4 regions of the Sphingomonas anseongensis genome follow, and region 4 is predicted to be linked to each of the others. Evidence: predicted binding sites of a transcription regulator. Region 4 holds the regulator's gene; each other region holds the start of a gene.
The links. The regulator LexA, encoded in region 4, represses DNA repair genes until DNA is damaged. The targets are predictions, from matches to a motif close to GTTCCNCNCTTGTTCT.
Positions count from the first base shown of each region.

Region 1: a site for LexA is predicted at 3,366-3,381, ahead of LZ519_RS07670 (ImuA family protein). Genes of this name have one in related genera too.
Region 2: a site for LexA is predicted at 1,633-1,648, ahead of LZ519_RS06980 (ribonucleoside-diphosphate reductase subunit alpha). Genes of this name have one in related genera too.
Region 3: a site for LexA is predicted at 1,647-1,662, ahead of recA (recombinase RecA). Genes of this name have one in related genera too.

Region 1 covers NZ_JAMGBC010000001.1:1,487,243-1,491,715, reverse strand. The annotation lists gene LZ519_RS07680 (error-prone DNA polymerase) at 1-1,190, opposite strand, end outside; gene LZ519_RS07675 (DUF6504 family protein) at 1,241-2,719, opposite strand; gene LZ519_RS07670 (ImuA family protein) at 2,643-3,119, opposite strand; gene LZ519_RS07665 (alpha/beta hydrolase family protein) at 3,407-4,114, opposite strand; gene serS (serine--tRNA ligase) at 4,122-4,473, opposite strand, start outside.
Region 2 covers NZ_JAMGBC010000001.1:1,348,031-1,352,503, forward strand. The annotation lists gene LZ519_RS06965 (sulfite exporter TauE/SafE family protein) at 1-185, shown strand, start outside; gene LZ519_RS06970 (transporter) at 190-984, opposite strand; gene LZ519_RS06975 (VOC family protein) at 1,040-1,375, shown strand; gene LZ519_RS06980 (ribonucleoside-diphosphate reductase subunit alpha) at 1,690-3,561, shown strand; gene LZ519_RS06985 (hypothetical protein) at 3,543-3,704, shown strand; gene LZ519_RS06990 (transferrin receptor-like dimerization domain-containing protein) at 3,704-4,473, shown strand, end outside.
Region 3 covers NZ_JAMGBC010000001.1:838,958-843,430, reverse strand. The annotation lists gene LZ519_RS04300 (hybrid sensor histidine kinase/response regulator) at 1-1,216, shown strand, start outside; gene LZ519_RS04295 (response regulator) at 1,258-1,614, shown strand; gene recA (recombinase RecA) at 1,737-2,837, shown strand; gene LZ519_RS04285 (multidrug effflux MFS transporter) at 2,841-4,106, opposite strand; gene LZ519_RS04280 (M24 family metallopeptidase) at 4,175-4,473, shown strand, end outside.
Region 4 covers NZ_JAMGBC010000001.1:257,183-261,655, reverse strand. The annotation lists gene LZ519_RS01385 (peptidylprolyl isomerase) at 1-1,840, shown strand, start outside; gene lexA (transcriptional repressor LexA) at 1,916-2,563, shown strand; gene LZ519_RS01375 (VOC family protein) at 2,566-2,910, shown strand; gene LZ519_RS01370 (DUF4242 domain-containing protein) at 2,912-3,184, opposite strand; gene LZ519_RS01365 (ComEC/Rec2 family competence protein) at 3,191-4,473, opposite strand, start outside.

The DNA.
Region 1 (4,473 bases), 1.2 Mb from region 4:
TGGATCACCTCCTCGCGCCGCTCATGCTCGAAATCGACGTCGATGTCGGGCGGTTCGCGCCGCTCCTCCGAAATGAAGCGCTCGAACAGAAGATCGCTGGTCGACGGGTCGACCGCGGTGATTCCGAGGCAATAGCAGACCGCGCTGTTCGCCGCCGATCCGCGGCCCTGGCACAGGATCGGCGGGTCCAGGCTCCGGGCGAAGGCGACGATGTCATGGACGGTCAGGAAATATCGCGCAAAGTCGAGCCGATCGATCAGCGGAAGCTCATAGTTGAGCTGCTTCACCACCTTGTCGGGGACCCCCTCCGGCCAGCGATCCCGAGCACCGTCCCAGGCCAGCTGCTCCAGATAAGCCTGCGGCGACTTGCCTTCGGGCACGCTCTCGCGGGGATATTCGTAGCGAAGCTCGTCGAGGCTGAAGTTCAGCGCGTCGGCGAACTCGCGCGTCGCCGCGATCGCATGCGGCCAGCGGGCGAACAGTCGCGCCATCTCCTCCGGCGACTTCAAATGCCGCTCGGCGTTTGGGTTCAGAAGGAAGCCGGCTTTCTCGATCGTCCTCTTCTCGCGGATGCAGGTCATCACGTCCTGAAGCGGTCGCTTGTCGGGCGCGTGATAATGGACGTCGTTGGTCGCCAGGATCGTGCAGCCATGTGCCCGCGCGATGCGGTCGATCCGCTCGATCCGTGCCACGTCGCCGCCGCGGTAGAGATATGACGCCGCGACGCGGGGGAGCGATGGAATGGCGTCACGAAGGCGTGGCAGCTCGCCTTCGAAGGCGTCGACGTCATCCGAAGGCCAGGCGATGAAAGCGATGCCGTCAGCATGCGCGGCGACGTCGCACAAAGACAGGTCGCACTCGCCTTTCTCGGCGCGCATCTTGCCGAGGCTCAGCAGCCGCGACAGCCGCCCATAGCCCTCACGATCGATTGGGTAGGCGAGCAGTGACGGCGCGTCCGTAAGGTCGAGCCTGCATCCGATCAGCGGTTTCAGTCCCGCGCCCTTGCAGGCGCTGTGCATCCGGACGACCCCGGCCAGCGTGTTGCGATCTGCAATCCCGATCGAATCCATTCCAAGCTCGAGCGCGCGAAGCACCAGCTCGATCGAATCCGAAGCCCCGCGAAGGAAGGAGAAGGGGCTGGTGATCCCAAGCTCGACATAAGGCGCGCGTTCTACCGGCGCGGGCGGCATGTCGCCGGTCCGAACGAGCTTGAGGCGGGCAAATCCTTCGCGTTCGGGCATCAGCCGAACAGCCCGTGCAAATACCATTCGGGAGCGCCGCCGCGCCCGTCGCCGATCAGGCCTTCGCGATAGATCCAGTAGCGGCGGCCGGCCTGGTCTTCGACGCGGTAATAATCGCGAAGCCGGGCGGTCGATCGCTCGCGCCACCATTCGGGCGCGATCCGCTCCGGCCCTTCGACGCGGGCGATGTCGTGTACCGCGCGACGCCAGACGAAGCGGCGCGGAACGCCTTCGGGAGTCGCATAGACGACCGCGATCGCTTCCGGCCGGTCGAGCAGGCGTTGCGGGCGGGGCGGCGCCGAAGGCAGCTGGATCGGTTCGGTCTTCTCAAGAGCCGGCCGCCACCCGCTCGCGCGCTCAGGCAAATGGCTTTCGAACGGCTGCGGGCGCCGAACCCTTCCGGGTCCCAGCTTCACCGTCAGCCGGTCGACCAGCCGCGCCAGGTCGCGCTCTCCGCCGGGCTCCTCGACCAAGCTTTCCTGGGCGGTGCCAAGGCTCTCGGTCCAATCGGCGACGAGAGCGAAGGCGTCGAAGCCGAAGCCGGGATCGAGCGCTGCCGCCTTGTCGGCAAGCAGCCGCTGCAGATGCTTCGGCTCGCGGCTGGCGATGGTTGTGGCGACCGAGGCGGCGGCGACACTTCCATCGACCCGGAAACCGTGGAGCGACAATTTGCGCGCGCCGAGGTGCCGCTCCTCCAGTGTGCGGACGAGCCTGGGGATCAGCTTCGAAAGCGCCTGCGGAGCCGCTTCGGGATGGGTGACCGGCTCCTGCAGCCGGAGCGTCGCCCGCGGCGGCGGATTCTCCGCGAGCGCCGTCAGCGGCTCCGGCTTCCGCCCGAGCGCCCGATCGAGCGCATCGACGACGTCCTCGGCTCCCCGGAATCGCCGAGCCAGAGCGAGGCGTGGCAGCGCCGCGAGCGCTCCGATCGTCTTCAGCCCAAGCCGCTCGAGAGTCCGGACCGTCTCCGGTTCCAGCCGAAGCGCGGAGACATGCAACGGCGGCAGCTCGTCGCCCCCGAAGCGACTGAATGCCCAGGCGGCGGCAGCGGTCGGAGCGATCGCCACGCGTGCGGTCAGTCCGGTCGCTGCGAAGCGGCGGCGGATATCCTCGGCCAGCCCCTCTTCGCCGCCGAACAGATGCGCGACGCCGGTCACGTCGAGCCGCAGCGCGTCGGTCCCGTCCACTTCGATCAAAGGCGACCAGCGCTGCGCCCATTTCGCCAGCCGCTCCAGCAGCGCCTGATCACCGTCGGGGTCGGCCGGAACCGCGACCAGCGCCGGATCGAGCGCACGAGCATCGGTGAGGCGAGCGCCGGCGCGCGCGCCACGCTCGGCGGCGGCCTTCGTCACCGCATGGATGATCAGCCCGTGCGTCCCCTCGACGGTGAGGACGGCGGGCGTGTCAGGCGATAAGTCGTTCGATTTCGCCCAGCGCTCGATCGCCAGGCTCCGCAACCAGATGGAAGCGATCCGCTTCATGAGCGACCGTCCATCGGCCCGGCGGATGTCCGCGGGCGCGGAACAGCTCGGCATCCCAGGCCGGTGCTCCCGGCGCTCGCGAATCCAACGCGTTCACCAGTGACGGAGCGCTGGCGATCCGCCAGCGCATCCGGGCGCCGCTGAGGTTCGAATGGCCGCCCAGCCGCACCAGCCAGCACGGCACCCGGCTCCGCTCCGAAGCGACCGCCAACCGCCGCGTCGCGGTGAAGTCGAGCGCAGCGGGATCGCCGTACAATTCGCCGATGACTGCCGAGAGGGCCGAGCATCTTACCCCTTCCTCCATCGCCCACAGCGCGGCCCGTGCGTCGCGCGCCTCGACGTGGACGAGGTCGATGCCGAGCCCCGGCGGATAGGTCCGCCCGCTTTCGAGAATCGCCATCCGCTCCTGCACCCACAGGACGGGCCTCGACCTATCGACTTGCGGAAGAAGGAAGCCTGTCCAGCCGCTATCGCGCGGAGACTCCGCGAACAGCTCGGAGAGGGTTGGGCTGGACGGCGCGCGCGTGCTCCAGCGCTCGCCCAGCCCCGGGGGAGTGGACGGTGAACGGGCCGGTCCGGAGCGCTCGAAGACAGCTCCGCCGGCGACGAGAGAAAAGCCTTTCGCCACACGACTCACAACGTTTCTGTTCTTCGTTTGTTCTTTATCCCGTGAGTCGGGAGAGAGAGTCAATGGCGCGACTCGGCGCCCTCTATTTCTTCAAGGAATCGAACGATTTCACGCGCCGCTGCACGCGTGCCCTTCTTCGAAACGGCAAAGCCCATGTGGGTCGAGCTGACTTCCACCGCCTTGTCGCGCGTGTCATCCGTCCCGCGCGCCGACGCAACGCCTACGATGCCGTCCCGCGCGGACCAGATCGCAAGCGTCGGCACCGGCGGCTTCGCCGGGTGGTCGGGGATCGGCGGATCGTCGACCGGATGGCCGGCAACCAATTCGTACAGCTTCCAGACATTCGTATAGCGCCTGCGGTCGCCCCAGACCGGCGTTCCCAGAGTCACCACCGCTCGCACCCGGTGCGGCTCGACCCGTGCGATCTCGCGCGCATAAAGCCCACCCAGGCTCCAGCCGACGAGCACGATCGGTTCGTCGTGCCCACACATGTCGACAGCGCGCCTCAGCCGGTCGAGCGTATCGGCGCGCGCACCCCAATTCATCCCCTGCCGCCAAGGATGAACGCGAAATCCCGCTTCGGCGAGGGCGCGCCGCAACTCCGTCGTCGTCCGGTCATTGGCAGCGAAGCCGGGAATCACCATCGCAGGAATGCCGTCATGAGGACCACGAGGGCCCCTGTGGCCAAATCCGCGCCAGAAGCGGCTGGCCAGCGCGCCGACTTCCTTGAGCCGCTGAGCGGCGCCGGGAGCGCCGTCCTCGCTCATTCGGTGATCACAGGAATTCGTCTCCCATCAGCTCCTGGAGCGCCTTCGGAAGCTTCACGCGTCCATCTTCGGTCTGGTGGTTCTCGAGAAGCGGAACGAGGATGCGCGGGCTCGCAAGCGCCGTATTGTTGAGCGTGTGCGCGAACCGCACCTTCCCGTCGGCGCCGCGGTAGCGGATGTTCGCGCGCCGCGCCTGCCAGTCATGAAGCGTCGAGCAGCTGTGGGTCTCGCGATACTTGCCGAGGCTCGGCACCCAGCTCTCGATGTCGTTCATCCTGTACTTGCCCAGCCCCATGTCGCCGGTCGACGTCTCGATCACCTGATAGGGAATCTCCAGCGCCTGGAGCAGGCTTTCGGCA
Region 2 (4,473 bases), 1.1 Mb from region 4:
TGGCCGGTATCGGGCACCTGCTCATCGGAAGCGTCGACGGCCACCTGTTGCTGAGCCTGCTCGTCGGCTCGATCCCAGGGATCGTCACCGGGTCGCTTCTGGTCCACCGGGTCAGCGAAAAGCTCATCCGGATAGCGCTTTCGATCGTGCTGGTCATCGCCGGGGCGAGGCTGATCGTATTCTGAGAGTTCAGAACCTAATCGCGATTCCGCTGTAGATTTCCAGATCTGGGGTGTCGCGATTGAGGCCGAGGTCGACCCCCGCATCCAGCTGCAAGTCGCTTGAAACGAGATAGGCCGCGGCGGCGTCGATTGAATATTGCCTTACCGTCCGATCCGGATCGAAGTCCGACGAAGTCCACAGCTCTGCAGAGACTGTGAACCGATCGGACAACGGCAAACCCGCACTCGCGGCCTGGGCCATCGCGAAATGGTATCCGGAGCCGTCCGCGTCGGAGACAACATCGACTTCGGAATCCAGGTTCCAGCCGGCCGAAGATCCGGCGAAGGTCGAATCCAGCGAAAACTCGGCGCCGCCTTCGACCTTGCCGTTGCCGATGGAGCGCTTTGCAACCGGAAGCTTGACGAAGGGGCGCACTGCGAACTGGACGGGCGCGTCGTCGGCGGTCATCCGGTATTTGAGCGCGACGCCCGCATCGCCGAGCCCTGATGCGCGGCGGCGGTTGCCGCCCGCGCGTTCGTCTGCTCGCGTAAAAGGCGTGAAGTCCAGCTCGATATGGAACCGGTCGGTGACGCCGATCTTCACCGCGGTGTCGCCGACCGTCAGCGAAGCTGAACGAATGCCGCCCGATCGATCCCGGATCCAATCTGCGACGCCGGTTTCCACTTGCAGGATTCCGCTCGGAACCGTGCAGGTCGGAGTCGCCTTGCCGGGCCGGTCGGCGCAGATGGACTCCACACCGGCCGCCGCCGCGGCAGGCGAAGCAGGTAGCAAGGCGAGTCCCGCCAACAGCCATTTTTTCACGAGCGCCTCCCGCCGGCGCGACCTGCTATAATCCGCCCGGCGAAGGAGGCAAAAGATGCAACTCACCTACGCAATCAAATACGTCGCCGACATGGATCGAGCAGTTGCTTTCCATCGCGACATCCTCGGCCTCCCGCTCAAGTTCCAATCGCCTGAGTGGAGCGAGTTCGCCACCGGCCAGACGACGCTGGCGCTTCATTCGGCCTCGGATGACAAGAAGGCCGGGACGGTCGAACTCGGCTTCGCAAGCGAGGATTTGGGCGGCTTACATTCGCGCCGGGAAGAACTCGGCGTCGAGTTCACCAGGCCACCAACCGAGATGCACGGAATGCACATCGCGCAAATCCGCGACCCGGACGGGGCTGAGACGTCGGTCAGCGGGCAGGCCTGACCTCCGGCGCTGATTTCGCGGCCTCGTAAATCCACAGGAATCTTGGTTGAGAATGAATTTATCCGCTTGCGTTCAGCGGCGAATGAGGCACAATAGGTAGTAGCGCGGGAAGGGGGACACTCAACTGCTGGTGTTCGGCGCCGGAATTCCTATATTCCGGTGACGGACGAACTCGTCCCCGCTTTCCACAGGGTGACGCCATGGCAAACCCTCTCCGCGCGGCGCAAAAGGACTCGTCTTGGCGGGTCCATGAGAGTAGAACGATTCGAGAACAAAAGGCTCGTGCAGAGCCGGAAAGTCGACGGGGTAGAGCGATGGATTTCACGACTGGAAGCGAAGTTCCAACCGGCGACGTGACCGCCGCGGTGCAGTCGAGCAAGAGCGTCACTCCCCCCGCTTATCCGGTGAAGACCGACGAGGCCCGCGACGAGCTTTTGACCGAGTTCGGCAAGGACACGCTTCGCGACCGCTACCTGCTTCCCGGCGAAAGCAACCAGGACCTCTTCGCGCGCGTCGCGAGCGCCTATGCCGACGACGCCGACCATGCGCAGCGCATCTACGACTACATCTCGCGCCTGTGGTTCATGCCGGCGACGCCAGTGCTGTCCAACGGCGGCACCGGCCGCGGACTTCCGATCAGCTGCTACCTCAACAGCGTTTCCGACAGCCTGGAAGGCATCGTCGGCACGTGGAACGAGAACGTCTGGCTGGCCAGCCGGGGCGGCGGGATCGGGACCTATTGGGGAAGCGTCCGCGGCATCGGCGAGCCGGTCGGCCTCAACGGCAAGACCAGCGGGATCATTCCGTTCGTGCGGGTGATGGACAGCCTCACCCTCGCCATCAGTCAGGGTTCGCTCCGTCGCGGGTCGGCCGCCTGCTACCTCGACATCTCGCACCCCGAGATCGAGGAGTTCCTCGAGATCAGGAAGCCGAGCGGCGACTTCAACCGCAAGGCGCTCAACCTGCACCACGGGGTGCTGGTCACCGACGAATTCATGGAAGCTGTCCGCGAGGGCGCCGAGTTCGAACTCCGGTCGCCCAAGGACCAGAGCGTCCGCGGCAAGGTCGACGCGCGGGCCCTGTTTCAGAAGCTGGTTGAGACCCGGCTTGCGACTGGTGAGCCCTACATCATCTTCATCGACCAGGTGAACCGGTCGATGCCCAAGCACCACCGCGACCTGGGGCTCAAGGTCACGACCTCGAACCTGTGCTCCGAGATCACTCTCCCGACCGGCCGCGACCATCTCGGCGCCGACCGCACCGCCGTCTGCTGCTTGTCCTCGCTCAACCTCGAGACCTGGGACCAGTGGAGCGGCGACAAGGTATTCATCGAGGACGTGATGCGCTTCCTCGACAACGTGCTCAGCGACTATATCGCGCGGGCTCCGGACGAGATGGCGCGCGCCAAGTACAGCGCCGAGCGCGAGCGTTCGGTCGGCCTCGGGGTGATGGGCTTCCATTCCTTCCTTCAGGCCCGCAACATCCCGTTCGAAGGGGCGATGGCCAAGAGCTGGAACCTCAAGATCTTCAAGCATATCCGGGCGCAGGTCGACGAAGCCTCGATGATGCTCGCCAAGGAGCGCGGGCCGTGCCCCGACGCCGCCGACATGGGTGTGATGGAGCGCTTCAGCTGCAAGATGGCGATCGCCCCGACCGCGTCGATCTCGATCATCTGCGGCGGCACCTCGGCCTGCATCGAGCCGATCCCGGCCAACGTCTACACGCACAAGACCCTGTCGGGCAGCTTCTCGATCAAGAACCCGCACCTCGAAAGGCTTCTGAAAGAGAAGCATATGGACGGTGACAAGATCTGGAACTCGATCCTCGAGCATGGCGGATCGGTCCAGCATCTCGACTTCCTGACCCAGGAAGAAAAGGACGTGTTCAAGACCAGCTTCGAGATCGACCAGCGCTGGCTGATCGAGCTGTCCGCCGATCGCACGCCCTACATCGACCAGGCTCAGTCGCTGAACCTGTTCATCCCCGCGGACGTCGATAAATGGGACCTTCTGATGCTCCACTTCCGAGCGTGGGAGCTGGGCATCAAGAGCCTCTATTACCTTCGCTCCAAGTCGGTTCAGCGCGCAGGTTTCGCCGGAGGAGTGGAGGCGGACAACACGCCCGAGCTCAAGGAAATCCCCCTGGCGTCGACCACCGACTATGACGAATGCCTCGCATGCCAGTGATCCTTCCGAACCGTCTCCGGCCGAAAACGAAAGCCGGAAAGGCCGGCGCTCTGGTCGGCGGAATCGTCGCCGGTCTTGTCGCGCTCGACCTGATCGCATTTGCAGCAACCGCGGTCATCGCCGCCACAGCAGGGCTACGCTGATGATCGTGAAGTCGTTTCTCCTCCTCGGCACCGCCGCCGCCGCATTGGCGATCGCATCGCCCGCCTCCGCCGCCGATACGAAGGGGCTCGAATCCGCATTCGATGCGCAGATCAGTGCTGCGGACCAGCAGCAGTGGCTGCAGCAGATGGCGTCGGCGCCCAACCATGTCGGAGCGCCGCACAACAAGGCAAACGCGGAGATGGAGCTCGCCCTGTTCAAGCAATGGGGCTGGGATGCACGCATCGAGACGTTCGATGTGCTCTATCCTACGCCGATCTCGACGACTCTCGAGCTTGTGACCCCGCAGCACGTGGCCCTCGGCGGGCAGGAGCCGGCGGTCGCTCAGGACCCGACGTCCAACCTTGAAGGCATGCTTCCGCCCTATGTCGCCTATCAGGGCGACGGCGATGTCACCGCGCCGGTGGTCTACCTCAATTACGGAATGCCCGACGATTACGCGGCGCTCGCCCGCCGTGGCATCGACGTTCGCGGCAAGATCGTCCTCGCGCGCTACGGTGCCGGCTGGCGCGGCCTGAAGCCGAAGCTGGCGCAGGAGCATGGCGCGGTCGGAACCCTCATCTATTCCGATCCCGCCGACGACGGATTCTCGGGCGACGATCCCTATCCCAAGGGCGGTGCTCGTCCGGAGGGCGGAGTCCAGCGCGGCTCGGTCCAGGACATGACCCTTTATCCGGGCGATCCCCTGACTCCGGGCATCGGAGCGACGGCGAACGCGAAGCGGTTGACTCGCGAGGAAGCTCGGACCCT
Region 3 (4,473 bases), 580 kb from region 4:
CCTCGGCGATGCCTCGGTGCTGCTCCTGCTCAAGGACAATAGCGAGGAGGCGAAGCTCAAGCGCCAGATCGCGCAGGCGACCAAGATGCAGGCCGTAGGCCAGCTGGCGGGCGGCGTCGCGCACGACTTCAACAACATCCTCACCGCGATCATCGGCCATTGCGACCTGATGCTGATGCGGCACACGCCGGGCGACAGCGATTACGACGACATCCAGCAGATCAAGTCGAACTCCAACCGCGCCGCAGGCCTTACTCGCCAGCTTCTGGCATTCTCGCGCCAGCAGACGTTGCGGCCGCAGGTGCTGCAGCTGACCGACGTCGTCGCCGAGGTCTCGCACCTGCTCAAGCGCCTGCTCGGCGAGACCGTGAAGCTGGTCGTCAAGCACGGCCGCAACTTGGGCTCCGTCCGCGCCGACCCGGGCCAGCTCGAGCAGGTGATCGTCAATCTGGCGGTCAACGCACGCGATGCCATGGCCGCGACGGGAGGGGGAACACTGACGATCCAGACCTATGCCGTCAGGGCGGACCAGGTGGCCGAACTCGGCTCCGACATCCTTCCGATCGCCGACTATGCCGCGATCTCGGTCACCGACACCGGCTGCGGCATAGCGCCGAGCGTGCTCGGCAAGATCTTCGAGCCGTTCTTCACCACCAAGGAGGTGGGAAAGGGGACCGGTCTCGGCCTTTCCACCGTCTACGGTATCGTCAAGCAATCGGGCGGCTTCATTTTCGCGGATTCGAAGGTCGGTGAAGGGACCCGCTTCGTCATCTACCTGCCGGTGCACCGCGCCGAACCGGAAGTCGGAAAGGCCGGGGTAACGGCGAAGGTCAAGGAGGCCGAGCTTTGGGGCACCGGCACGGTCCTGCTGGTCGAAGACGAGCCGATGGTGCGTGCGGTCGCGGAGCGCGCCCTGACCCGCCACGGTTATTCGGTTCTCACCGCCACCAACGGTGAAGAGGCGCTCGACATCCTCGGCAAGGGCGAGGAGATCGCCCTGCTGATCAGCGATGTCGTGATGCCCGCGATGGATGGGCCGACGATGGTCCGCGAAGCGCGCAAATCGAGGCCCGACCTGCCGATCCTGTTCATGTCTGGCTATGCGGAAGAACAATTGCGCAAGTCGATCGACCTCGACAATGTCGCGTTCCTCCCGAAACCCTTCTCGGTTCAGGAGCTTGCGGAGGCCGCCCGGCGCGCCATCGCCGCCAAATAATACTTGCGGGTCCGAAATGTCGGCTTATGCCACAGGGGCTTATGCCCGTATCGCGTTCCATCCTTGTCGTCGAAGACGAGCCGCTGATCGCGATGATGCTCGAGGATTTTCTCGAAACTCTCGGACACACGGTTCACGCGAGCTGTGAAAGCGTCGGCGACGCGGTCGCTCAGGCGGAGAAGGGCGGTTTCGACGTCGCCATCCTCGATGTAAGCCTGAACGGCGAGACCGTCTGGCCGGTCGCTCACAAGCTTCGCGAAAAGAAGATTCCGTTCGTGCTTGCCACCGGCGGACATGTCGAACCGCCGCCGCCCGAGTTCAGGCATGTGCCCCTGATCGAGAAGCCGTACACGGTCGATCGGGTTACCCCGGCGTTGGAAGCTGCGCTTAACGGGTAGTACTTGGCCAGCACGCGGCTGACCAATTCACTGTTCCCCTCTTGTTCTCGTAGAACATACGCGGTACAGACACGTCTTCACAGGGTCGGGCTCGGCCGCCCGTTGACGAAGGGGTGAACAGCATGGCAGCGCAGCTCAAGGTCATCGCAAACGGATTGGAAGTTCCCGGAATGGATCGGCAAAAGGCTCTCGAGGCGGCGCTCGCGCAGATCGACCGAGCGTTCGGGAAGGGCTCGGCGATGAAGCTGGGCAGCCGAGAGAAGATCGAGATCGACACGATTTCGACGGGCAGCCTCGGCCTCGACATTGCGCTCGGAGTCGGCGGGCTTCCGCGCGGACGAGTCGTGGAAATCTACGGCCCGGAAAGCTCGGGCAAAACCACCCTTGCGCTTCATGCGATCGCGGAAGCGCAGAAGGTCGGCGGAACGGCCGCATTCGTCGATGCCGAGCATGCGCTCGATCCGTCCTATGCCAAGAAGCTCGGAGTCGACGTCGACGAGCTGATCGTGTCGCAGCCCGACACGGGCGAGCAGGCGCTCGAGATCGTCGACACGCTCGTCCGGTCGAACGCCGTCGACGTGCTGGTGATAGATTCGGTGGCCGCGCTGGTTCCGCGGGCCGAGATCGAGGGCGAGATGGGCGACAGCCACGTCGGACTTCAGGCGCGCCTGATGAGCCAGGCGCTAAGGAAGTTGACGGGCTCGATCAGCCGCTCGCGCTGTCTCGTCATCTTCATCAACCAGGTTCGGATGAAGATCGGCGTCATGTACGGCAACCCCGAGACCACCACCGGCGGCAATGCCCTGAAATTCTACGCTTCCGTTCGGCTCGACATCCGCCGCACCGGCCAGATCAAGGACCGCGACGACATCATCGGCAACTCGACCCGGGTAAAGGTGGTCAAGAACAAGGTCGCGCCGCCGTTCAAGCAGGTCGAGTTCGACATCATGTACGGCCAGGGCGTGTCGAAGGTCGGCGAGATCCTCGACCTCGGCGTCAAGGCGGGGCTGGTCGAAAAGTCGGGTGCATGGTTCAGCTATGACTCGATCCGGATCGGCCAGGGGCGCGAGAACGCCAAGGAATATCTGAAGGAAAATCCGGACGTCGCACAGCGCATCGAAAATGCGATCCGTGGCAAGACCGAGGAAGTCGGCGAAGCCCTGATGGTCGGGCCCGATGCGGGCGACGGCGACGAGGGCGGTGACGGGATCGCTGCCGAGTAACGTTTAGCCCAGGTCCTCCGGCAGGCAGGGCGGCTCTTCGCGTTTTTGGATTGCAGCGAAGAGTCGCCTCGGCTCCGTCACGACGATGAGGGCGAACCCGCCCGCCGCGCACAGCGCAGTGCCGACGAGGAACGGAACCGCGCTACCATCAAACTGCTGGCCGATCAGGAATCCAATCGCTGCCGCGCCGATCGTGCCCACGACGCCCTGGACCGACGAAGCGGTGCCGGCGATCGGCGCCATATGCTCCATCGCCAATGTTCCGAGATTTGACGAGGTGAAGGCGAAGCAGGCCATGGTCAGTGCCTGGAGCGCCATGAAGACGGCGAGGGTTTCGAAGCCTGCCAGTGCCACGGCCGCATGGGCCGCAGTGACAAGCATGAACGCAAGCGCTGCCGTGTGACCGACGCGTCGCAACCCAAAGCGCCCGACGAAGCGTGAGTTCAGGTACGAGGCGAGCGCCATCGGCGCTGCGATGGACGCGAACACGAACCCGATGAACCGGCCTTCGTCGAAGGCGTCGAACACGATCTGCTGGATGGAGGAGATGTAAGCGACCAGCGCTGAGAAGCTGACCATCATCGCCAGCGTATAGCCGCGCGACTGCGGCTCTCGCATCGTCTCCCACGCCGCTGCAAGAATGGGCTTCCAGTTGAGCGAGCGGCGGAACTCCGGGTGGAGGGTCTCCGGCAGCCGGATCCATGACCAGGTCAGCATGACGACCGCATAGGCCGCGAGCATGACGAAGATCGCCCGCCACGGGGCGAACAGCAGGATGAGCTGCCCGATGTTCGGAGCGAGCACCGGGACCAGCATGAAAACCATGAAGACGAGGCTCATCACACGCGCCATCGCCTCGGCTTCGAACAGGTCGCGGACCATCGCGACCACGAGCACCCTCGTAACAGCCGCCGAAGCGCCCATGGCTACCCGCCCTGCGATCAGCAAAGGAAAGCTGCCGGCGAAGGCGCAGAGCAAGGCAAAGATACCGTAGAGGGTGACGCCCGTGGCGAGGATCGGCTTCCGGCCGAAGCGGTCGGCAAGCGGCCCCCAGAAAAGCTGGGTCGAAGCGAAGCCAATGAAATAGGCGATGACGACGAGCTGGCGGTCGTTCTCCGCGGCCACATCGAGCGAGCGGCCGATGTTCGGAAGCGCCGGAATCATCGCGTCGATCGCGAGCGCGTTCAGCGCCATCAGCCCGGCGAGCATCGCCGTCATCTCACGCGTACCGGGGCGCTTCACGCCGTCCTGTGCCATCGAATCGAACATGGGAGCGGTGGCTGCTGGCCCAGGAACATCAACCGTGCAACAAATGCGTCGAAGGAGAGGGGCGAATGATGGCGCACAGGATCCAACGGCGGACATTTCTTGGGTCGGCAGGGGCTGCCGCGGCGATTGCGGCAATCCCGTTCGCCCGCCTTCAGGCTCAGGCGGCCGCCGAGCTTCCGAAGATTCCAATTCCGCCGCCCATCAGCAGCGAGGAGCGGCTCGCGCGGATCGCCAAGGCCCGGGCGTTGATGCAGAAGAACGGCATCGGCGCGATCGTGGTCGAAGCAGGCCCCAGTCTTGATTATTTCACCGGCGTTCAGTGGTGGCGGTCCGAACGGCTGACTGCGGCCATCATCCCCGCGTCGGG
Region 4 (4,473 bases):
TATCAGCAGCGTTAGCCTGGGCGGCGGCGGGCTCAGCAGTGACACCTTGGCAAGAGTGGGATCGCGCAGCGTCACCGATCGCGACATGAGCTCGGCGATGCAGCGGCGCCTTGGCCAGGTCCGGCAGCAGAACCCTGAAGCCGGCTATCCGGAGCTCGCCGCCGACTTCGACCCGCTGCTCGAAAGCCTGATCGAGCTTCGGTCGCTGCAGGCGTTCGCCGCCAAGAACGGCTTCGTCCTTTCCAAGCGCCTGATCGACAAGGAGATCGCGCAGCTTCCGGGCGTTCGCGGCCTTGCTGGCGAAGTCAGCATCCAGGGCTACCAGACCTTCCTCGCCCGCGAGCATCTGACCGACGCGGAGGTCCGCGACATCATCTCCGGCACCTTGCTTCAGCAGCTGTTGGTAACGCCCGTGGCGAACAATGCCCGGGTGCCGATCGGGGTCGCCACGCCTTATGCTTCGATGCTTCTCGAGCAGCGGGAGGGCCAGGTGGCGCTGATCCCGATCGAGGCGTTCGCTGCAGGGCTCAACCCGAGCGACGCGCAGCTCCAGCAATATTATTCCGCCAACCGGGCGCGCTACATGGTCCCCGAACAAAGGGTGCTGAAGATCGCCAGGATCGGGCCGGAACAGCTCGCCGGTGTCTCTGCTACGCCCCAGGAGATCGAGGCGTATTACAAGGCTCACCAGGACGTTTACGGAGCTAAGGACGTTCGGGCGATCGACCAGGCGGTCGTGCCGGACCAGAAGGTCGCCGCCGGAATCGCTCAGCGCGCGCGCTCCGGCCAAAGCTTCGTCGACGCGGTGAAGCCGGCGGGGCTCGGGGCGCAGGACGTCCAGCTCGGCCCGCAGACCCGCGACCAGTTCACCGACGTCGCCGGAGCGAAGGTCGCCGCGACCGCATTTGCAGCCAAGACCGGCACGGTTATCGGGCCGATCCAGTCGGAGCTCGGCTGGCACGTGATCAAGATCGAATCCGCGCAGACGCAGGCGGGCAAGTCGCTGGCCCAGGCGAGCGACGAGATCGCGGCGAAGCTGAACGCCGAAAAGCGGGCCGACGCGCTCGCGACGCTGGTCGACAAGGTGCAGGACAAGATCGACGACGGGGCGAACTTCGACGAGACCGTAAAGTCGGCGAATCTGTCCGTGACGGTAACCCCCCTGATCACGGCGAGCGGAGTCCAGCGCGGCGACTCAGCCTACAAGTTCCCCGAGGACCTCGTGCCCGTGCTCAAGAGCGGCTTCGAGCTTTCGGCGACGGACGATCCGGTCGTCGAGCAGCTCGCCGGCGACAAGGGCTTTGCGCTGGTTTCCCCGGCGCAGATCGTGTCGAGCGCGCCGGCGCCGCTGGCGTCGATCAAGGACCGGGTCAGGACCGACTGGATCCGCGGGCAAGCGCTCGCCCAGGCCAAGGCAGTCGCGAACTCGATAGCTGCCAAGGCGCGCGGCAAGGGATCGCTTGCGGAAGCCGTGAAGGCCGCAGGCAAGCCGCTTCCGGCCATCCAGCCGATGAGGGCCCGCCGGATCCAGCTGTCCGAGCTTGGCGACAAGGTCCCTGCACCGCTTCGGGTGCTGTTCAGCAGCGCGTCGGGAACGGCCAAGGTCGGCGCAGACCCGCAGGGCCGCGGTTTCTTCGTCGTCAAGGTCGACAAGATCGTGCCCGGCAACGCTACCGGCCAGCCGGGGCTGATCACCGAAGTCCAGAACGAATTCTCGCAGCCCTTGGCGCAGGAATATGCGCAGCAGTTCCAGGCGGCAGTCAAGAACGCGGTCGGGGTCAAGCGGAACCAAGCGGCGATCCAGGCGACCAAGAAGCGGATCACAGCGGGCTCGCTTTAAGCTTCAGCTCGCTTGACCTGCAGGCATTTGTTTCCTACACGTTCCCTGTCTGTTCATGCTATGGGGGCCACGGAAATGCTGACCGCAAAGCAACGCGAGCTTCTCCTCTTCGTCAACCAGCGACTTGGCGAAACAGGCGTCAGCCCGAGCTTCGACGAGATGCGCGAGGCGCTCGCACTCAAGTCCAAGTCCGGCGTGCACAGGCTTATTTCGGCTCTTGAGGAGCGCGGGTTCATTCGGCGGCTAGCCAATCGGGCGCGTGCTCTCGAGGTGGTGAAGCTCCCCGAGTCGAGTGCGCCGGCGCCTATGACGCCGAGGCCGGTCACTCCGGTGGCAGCGAACGACACGATCGAAATCCCGCTGCACGGACGAATCGCGGCAGGCACTCCGATCGAGGCCCTGCAGGGCACCGAAGGCTTTGCGGTTCCGGCTGCGCTTCTGGGGCCGGGCGAGCATTACGCGCTCGAAGTCTCGGGCGATTCGATGGTTGAGGAGGGAATCCTCGACGGAGATTTCGCGCTGATCAGGAAGGTGGATACCGCCCGCGACGGGGAGATCGTCGTCGCCCTAATCGACAATGAGGAAGCGACGCTCAAGACGTACCGGCGCGAAGGACAGGTGATCCGGCTGGACCCCGCCAATTCGCGCTATGAGCCGCAGCGCTACGAGGAGGGCCGTGTCCAGATCCAGGGACGCCTGAGCGGCCTGATCCGGCGCTACTGACGATGGCCGATCCCAGGATCGACTATGTCGAGCTTCCGAGCGCGACCGCGCACGAGTTCACCCGGGCTTTCTATTCGAAAGCGTTCGGCTGGACTTTCACCGATTACGGGCCGGATTATTCAGCGACGACCACTGGCGACGTGGACGTCGGGCTGAACGGCCAGCCGGACGATTCGATCTCGGCACCGCTGCCCGTCATCCGGGTCGCGGACCTCGAGGCGGTGTTCGACGCCGTGAGCAAGGCCGGCGGAGTGATAGCCAAGCCCATCTTCTCCTTTCCCGGCGGACGGAGGTTTCACTTTATCGATCCGTCGGGAAGCGAGCTCGCCGTGTGGAGCGAGCTCTAGCTTATTCCGCCGTCGTCGGGTCGATGACGCTTCTGACCTCGGAAATCTTGTTGGCGGGGAAGCCGCCGCGCTGCGCATGCTCGCGGATAATCTCCTCGTTGGGAGCGCGGTAGACGCAGTAGATCTTGTCGTCGGTCACATAGCTGTGGACCCACTGGATCGTGGGGCCGAGGTCACGAAGCACGTTGCAGCTCGTCTGGGACGCGTTCTTGAGATCGGGTACCCCGAGCTTCCCGACACCCGGCATGTCACGCTCGATCACATATTGTGGCATGAAATTTCACCTCCCTCGCTTTCGCGACCGCATAGCAGATGGCGGCGCAGGCGCCCACGGGTGCTGGCCAAGCTGGCTCGACACGGTGACCACGCGCGGCGCCCCCCGGAGATAAATCGCAACGCCGCCGGTGCGACCGAGCGAGTCCCGATCGAGCTTGAGCCATCTGGGACTGCAACTGCGCGGAAGCCAGCGGTCCGATACGGCGATGTCTGAAGCCGCGCAGGAGCGGACGAGGTCGCGCCAGGCGATCGAGGCGGTCGAGCGGGTCGCGAGTACTCGCCACGTCCGCCCTTCCCTCATCACGTCGGCGACGCAGGAGTCGCGCGAGCAGTTCGCGAACGGCGCTTCCTCGAGAACCAGCGGATCGCCGTCGAAGCCCGCGGTCTCGGCAAAGACGTCGCGGATGAAATCGCCGGTTCGGCTGCGAAGGATTCGCGGGGCGCCGTCGCTCTCGACGACCGCGAGATGCTTGCCGTCGCCGGTCACCAGCAGGTCGGGCGAAGGCGCCAGCGCCGCTCCGGTCGCCCCGAGAGCGACCGGGACGAGCCCAAGCAGGCGCACTCGCCCGTTCCACATCGCCAGCCACAATCCGCCGGCGATCATAAAAGCGAAGGCCCAACCCGGCATCGACGCGAGCGTGGCGACGGCTCCGCTGGCGCTTCCGACCCAGTGCGCGAGCCACAGCAGGAACTGGATAGAAAGACCGGTGAGGTACCAGAAAGGCGCGCCCAGCCCGACCAGGTCGAGCAGGAGCGATGCGGCCTCCAGCGGCATGATGACGAAGGTAGTGAGGGGGATCGCGACCAGGTTCGCGCCGATCCCGTACAGGCCGGCCTTGTGGAAATGGTAGAGCGCGAGCGGAATCAGGGTGAGCTCGACTGCAAGGCCGGTCGCCGTCATCGCCAGGAGTGCCCGGCCAAGCCGCGCGAACGGGCCTTCGTCGCGCCTCATGAAGGTACGGCGGGCCCAGCCGGTCGAATGCAAGGCGATAATAGCGGTGACCGCGGCGAAGCTGAGCTGGAAGCTCGCGCCGGCGATGGATTCGGGCTTGATAAGCAGGATCGCGAGCGCGGCGACGCTCAGCAGGCGAATGCTGAGCGCCTCGCGGCCGAGGGCGATTCCCGCCAGCACGAGCAGTGCAACGATGCAGCTCCTGACCGTCGGAACCTGGGCGCCGGTGAGAAGGGTGTAGGCGATGCCCGCGACCGCTCCGGCCGCAGCGGCGACCAGCACCAGGTTGAACCTAAGTGCCAGCCGCTCCGACAGTGCCAGCAACTTCAGGGTCA